2 regions of the Peribacillus sp. NPDC058002 genome follow, and region 1 is predicted to be linked to the other one. Evidence: riboswitches for the same ligand, from Rfam matches in the RefSeq annotation. Region 1 holds a riboswitch; the other holds the start of a gene.
The links. Region 1 has a riboswitch for S-adenosylmethionine ahead of ACFVSH_RS06530 (sugar ABC transporter substrate-binding protein). Riboswitches for the same ligand answer to the same signal wherever they lie in the genome.
Positions count from the first base shown of each region.

Region 2: another riboswitch for S-adenosylmethionine. It lies ahead of ACFVSH_RS18515 (bifunctional homocysteine S-methyltransferase/methylenetetrahydrofolate reductase); the one in region 1 lies ahead of ACFVSH_RS06530 (sugar ABC transporter substrate-binding protein).

Region 1 covers NZ_JBHVQU010000020.1:34,078-37,249, reverse strand. Annotated here, with positions in the region: gene ACFVSH_RS06535 (sugar ABC transporter ATP-binding protein) at 1-344, opposite strand, end outside; gene ACFVSH_RS06530 (sugar ABC transporter substrate-binding protein) at 401-1,513, opposite strand; SAM riboswitch class I at 1,630-1,735, opposite strand; gene ACFVSH_RS06525 (GTPase domain-containing protein) at 1,831-3,172, opposite strand, start outside.
Region 2 covers NZ_JBHVQU010000131.1:3,895-7,066, forward strand. Annotated here, with positions in the region: gene ACFVSH_RS18510 (MOSC domain-containing protein) at 241-891, shown strand; SAM riboswitch class I at 1,003-1,101, shown strand; gene ACFVSH_RS18515 (bifunctional homocysteine S-methyltransferase/methylenetetrahydrofolate reductase) at 1,206-3,053, shown strand; partial or broken gene metH (methionine synthase) at 3,046-3,172, shown strand, end outside.

The DNA of each region.
Region 1 (3,172 bases):
TGTTTTTTTCCCATGTTTTGGACCATATCATTCAACATTACATTTTCCCCAACCGTTAAGTAAGGGATGAGGGCTGTATCCACTTCCTGATAAACAATTTGAATGCCTTGTTCCTGAGCCGCTTTTGGCGAGCGGATATCCCGCCTCATCCCATCAATGAAAATGTCACCTGAATAATGAACATGGGCTCCCGATAAAACTTTCATTAACGTCGATTTTCCTGCTCCGTTTGCACCGACCAATGCGTGGGCTGTCCCTGATTGAACGGAAAAGTCAACTTCACTCAGCGCCTTCACCCCTGGAAATTCAATCGAAATCTTCTTCATTTCTAGTTGCGTGCCCATGTCCATTCCCCCTTATTGAACAGACACTCCCTTCACTGGAAAGAGAGTGTCTCTTTTTACTTTTTATAATGGTCTTTCAAAACTTTCATCCAATCTTCTTCAAATTCCGTAGATTCACCCCAACCATCGACAATACCAGACAGATTTGCCATGTTTACCGCTTCCTTTGAAGCCCGGACTTGCTTTTGTGAAATAAGTGAAGCCTCTAAGTCATAGGTTTGCGGAGTATCTTCGCCCGCTAATTTTTTAGCCAATATCCTCATATTCACTGCACCGATCAGCTTGGGATCGACCGCTGCCGTGTAGGACCATGAGCTATCAGCCGATTGGATTTCCTGGAGATCTGCATTAGATACATCAACACCATATATCTTCACTTCATCGCGGCCCGCTTCTTTAATCGCCCGGGCTGCACCGATGGCAAAGGCATCCCAAGTTGCGAAAATGGCATCCAATTTACCTTTAGGGTATTTATTCAACATTGCGGCTACAGCATTTTGTGTCTGAACCGAAGTATCAGCAGATGCCACCCCGAATCTTTCGACTTCTTTAATCCCAGGATTTTCTTTTAGTTTTTCCTGATAGACTGCATTTCTTCTTACCATTGGCGGGAAACCATCCACCCAAAGATAGGCAATTGCCGCTTCACCTTTCTGCTCTTTTAACAGTTTATCAAAAGCCAGTGTGGCCAACGCTTCATCATCCTGTGAGGTTAATGTCACGCCATCAATTTTAGATAGTTCGCTTATTGAATCGAACGTGACAACGCTTTTACCTGCATCAACCAACTTCTGAACGTCATTCACAGTTGCTGCATCATCACCATGGGAAATGATATACCCGTCGTAATCTTCCTCCAAAGCCTGCGCTATCGCATCATGAAATTTAGCCGTATCACCATTGGCTGTATATGTATCCACTTGAAATCCCAGTGCTTCCCCTTCTTCCTTCGCCCCCGCCAGGTATTGGGCCGTATGATCATCACCGCCAATTTTTCGGATCACTTTGATCTTGGCTCCATCCCCATCTGCAAATCTTTCCGGTACATTTTCAAATGATACTTTTTCTTCTTTCTTCGATTCTGTGGAACTCTGCCCAGTGGAGCACCCTGTTAAAAGCAAAGCCGAAGCGATGGCTGAAATGAATATTCCTTTAATAGACCTTCTCATCTTGTTTTCCCTCCATATTTTCAATTTAGTCTTATCAGTTTAGTTGGTGTAAATCCCAAAATAAAAACCTCTCTAATATAGAGAGGTTTAATCAGCTGTTTTGCAGACTTGTCCCTCTCTTATCTGTCAAAACATTTCTGTTTTGCAGGATTTAGCACCAATTCCTAATGGAACGGTTGCTGGGCATCTTAGGGCCAGTCCCTCCGCCACTCTTGATAAGAGATATATTGTGTTACGTTTTCGTAATTATCACTTTATAGGGATATAGTCGTAAAGTCAATAGATTTTTGAATATTTGAAATGTTCCTTGTTATTTTTTATTTTCTTTGAAGCTGGGCTAGACGCTTTTTCTCGATTTTTTCAAGCCTCTCCAACTGCCTTAATTTCACTTCGAACAAAGTGATCGGGTCACGGTAAACTTCCGGATTTTCTTTCATATGCTCCAATGCAGCCTGGTAGTCTTTAATCTCGGTCTGCGTTTGTTCAATCGTTTTTTGAAGTAAAGCAAATGAACTGCGATAGAAAAGTGAGATGTCCCGATCCAAAGATTTTTCAAACAATCCAAATTGGGTAAGGAAACGTTCCGTGATCATTTCCGCAACATCCAGGTAATCTTCACTTTCCAGATATTTCTTATAACGATTGTACATATTGGCTTTATTTTGCGGTATCGCCCCAAACAGCTTCCCTGCTCCTTTAAGCAGCAATTGTGATGGAGTCCTGCGCAAAAGGATATTAACGTTTTCGATGCGGATACTGCTTGTCATCCGATCGGCATCACGGCGCCAGTCATCCAATACCCTGAAGTCTCCTGCAAGCGTAATCCGTTCTTCTTTGTATAATTCATTGAATCCGGCACTCATCTCATCCATAAACTGCTGGCTTTGTGAAAACTCCATTTGGGAACTGGCAATCCAGTCTTGTAGAGAACGATAATATTGAGGCATGATCTTATCAGAAATGAAGTTTTGAATCCGCTCATTCATTTCTTGGTTTAACTGTACATGGACCTGACTGAAATCACTGCTTTCCGTTAATGATTTAGAGCAATCCTTCAGTAATTCAGGAATTTTAGTAGAAAGCTGATTTTTCACTTCATCCTTAAGCAGACGATAAGACCTTATGATATTTTCACTTTTTTCTTTTTCCAAATCAGCCAGTTGATTGACCGCCCCATTCAGTTTGACTTCCATCTGTTCATTCCAAGAGATGGAATGCTCGCATTTCCGCTCATTGGCTGCCCGTTTTTCTAACAGATAAGATAAAGTTTTACGAATGAATGCAAGGATTTTCTCTGATCTTCTTTCCTTCCAATTCTCATCTTGGTAATTCGATTGAAGGAAGGCTGAAAGGTCCTTCAATTGCTGCTTGCTATCATAAAGTTTGGAGAAAGCGAATACTTTCGCATTCGGGAAATATGCATTCACTTTATCCCATGTTTCGTCTTCCATCCGGACTGCGACCTGATCACTGTATATCGTATCCATTTTATTTAATAAGAAATGAATCGGCAGTTTCGGAGCCATCATTTGAATTTCCAATAACAGATCCCGTTCGCTGCCGGTGAAAGGCGCCCGGGCGTCCAGGACGAACATCAGTCCATCACTGCCATGTAAATAGCCTTGGAAATCGGATTCCACGCTTTTTTCCCCATTGAAC
Region 2 (3,172 bases), on a different contig from region 1:
GGTTGTAGTTTTCGACTATATATTGTGTTCATATTCTACCATATTTAATTCTGAAATAGCAACAAAATTACTGAAACTAACCTATGAATTTTTCTGGAAATCAATGATATTTCCCCCATTTAACGGCTATGAGGCTTTTGCATTTTCATATTCTTATAAAAAACTACAGTATAAAATGGACTTTTAGTATAATTTATACATACAGGATGATATAAATTAAATATGAATGGAAGATGCAAAATGGAAAATGGAAAAATCAAAGCACTTCATGCCGGGAAGCCGAAACAAGAAATTTTTTCAAATATCGAAATCTATTCAGCAATGGATAAACAAGAACAGGATAATGTGACAGTGACTAAATCAGGTATAATTGGTGATGGGGTTGGTAATGTAAAGTTCCATGGAGGTCCTGATCGCGTTTTGTGCTTTTACCCCTTTGAGCATTATTCAATATGGAATGAAAAATTCTCTAAAAAACTGGAAATCCCTGCATTCGGTGAAAATTTAACCGTAGCGGGGATGAGGGAAGAAACAACATATATTGGCGATATTTATCAAATAGGCGAAGTGATTGTTCAAATTAACCAGGGGAGGATACCTTGTTCGACCATTTCCCATTTCAATCAAGAACCTAAGTTTTTGGAACTCGTGCTGAAAACGAGTTTCACTGGTTATTTTGCAAGAGTACTTCAAGAAGGAACGATAAATAAACAAAACGATATTGTGCTGATAGATCGTTTGCAGGAAAAAATTTCAGTTCATTATGCAGCAGAGGTACTCCTTCATAAACGAGATGGGCTGGAAGGCGCAAAGGCTTTACTTACACTAGACTCGTTAGCGGAAGACTGGAAACAAAGGATTTTGAAGAGGGTTCAAGCTGCAAAAGGGTGAATGATTTTTGCAAAAGTGAAAAAAATGTCGATCAGGTATTGAAATTGACAGATTATTAATGTAAATTAAATATAATCAAATTTTGAAATCTTATGAAAATTATATAAATGGATCTTATCGAGAGAGGTGGAGGGACTGGCCCGAAGAAACCTCAGCAACCAGCTTAGGCAAAGGTGCTAAATCCAGCAAGCAGAGCTTGATAGATGAGGAGAATGTTTCAAAAAACCTTCTTCTTTGAGAAGGTTTTTTTTCCTTTTCTCTCATACTCATAGAATACGACAAAAACAGGATTGTTTTTGAGAGAGGGTGTAATGATGGATTTTCGTAAAGACGTGAAAGATAGAATACTGGTTGGGGAAGGGGCAATGGGGACCTTATTGTATTCAAATGGCATCGATCAATGTTATGAGGAATTAAACTGTACGAACCCAGATCAAATAGAGTCCATCCATCGTGCCTATCTGGAAGCCGGTGCAGATATCCTTCAATCGAATACATACGGAGCCAATTTCAACAAATTGAAACGGTATGGAATTGAAGATGAAGTAAGCAGAATCAATCGCCAGGGAGTCATTCTTGCTAAAAAAGCGGCAAAAGGAAAGGCATACGTCTTCGGTACCATAGGGGCACAGCGGAGCATCAGGAAATCGGATTTAAGCATGGAAGAGATAAAACGGGGTTTTCGTGAACAGCTATACAGTCTTTTGATGGAAAACCCTGATGGGATTCTCTTGGAAACATTTTATGACCTGGAAGAACTGGAAACCGTCCTGCAAATCGTTAAATATGAAACTGGACTGCCGATCATAGCAAATGTTTCGATGCATGAACTGGGAAATCTTCAAAATGGAATCCATTTAAATGAAGCTTTTCAAAAACTTGAGCAACTGGGTGCCGATGTTGTTGGGGTGAATTGCCGTCTCGGTCCACATCATATGATTCGGGCCTTGGAAGAAGTGAGTTTGCCAAAGCAAGCATCAATTGCCATATACCCAAATGCCAGCCTCCCGGATTATGTGGATGGAAGGCTCGTCTATAAAGCTGTGCCGGAATACTTCGGTTCAAGTGCCCTAGAACTTCGTGAGCAGGGGGCCGCGATCATAGGAGGGTGCTGTGGAACGACTCCGCTGCATATTCAAGCTGTAAAGAATGCGATTGGAAGTTTGGCTCCTGTGAAAGAGAAATTTACGAAATCCCGTGAAATAGAAATAATTGAAGTGAATGATAGAGAATTGGAACGTCCCCTGTTCGAAAAGGCCAAAACAGAAAGGACGATTCTAGTTGAACTTGATCCTCCGAAAAAGTTAGGTATAGAGAGCTTCATGACTGGTGCCGAGGTTTTGAAAAAAGCAGGGGTCGATTCCATTACATTAGCCGATAATTCGCTTGCCTCACCAAGGATATCGAATGATGCACTGGCCAATTTACTGAAGAACCAATTGAATATAGAGCCAATGGTGCATATAACATGCCGTGATCGAAATTTGATTGGACTGCAGTCACATTTAATGGGTCTGCAAACGGTGGGTCTGAACGAAATATTGATCATCACCGGAGACCCTTCAAAAATTGGGGACTTCCCGGGCGCCACTTCGGTTTATGATTTATCTTCCTTTGACCTAATAAGTATGGTCAAACAATTTAATGAAGGTCTTTCCTATTCGGGTCAAAGTTTGGGCCAACGGGCAAATTTCAAAATTGCTGCAGCGTTTAATCCCAATGTGAAATATCTGGATAAAGCGGTACTGAGAATGGAAAAGAAGATTGCCTGCGGTGCCCAATCCTTCTTGACACAGCCAATCTATTCTGTGGAGCAGATCGAAGAAGTATATGAAGCCACAAAACATTTAGAAACCCCGATCTTCATCGGTATCATGCCCTTGACAAGCACCAGGAACGCCGAATTCATCCATAATGAAATCCCAGGCATCAAATTGCCTGATAATGTTAGAAGAGCCATGGCGTTAGCGGGGGATGACCCTGTAAAGTCGAGGATTGAAGGAGTGAATATCGCGCGAGAGCTAGTGGACGCGGCAAGGGAAAAATTCAAGGGCATATATTTAATCACTCCGTTCCTTCGCTATGAAATGACGGCGGAACTTACGAAATATATTAGAAAAGTCGATAGTAAACATACATCAGAGGTGGCAGTACATGAATAAAAAAGCGATTCAAGATCAGTTAAATTCTAAAATACTCCTTCTTGACGGGGCGATGGGAACCATGCTTCAAGCGGAGAATTTGACGGCAGGGGATTTTGGAGGGGAACAATTCGAGGGCT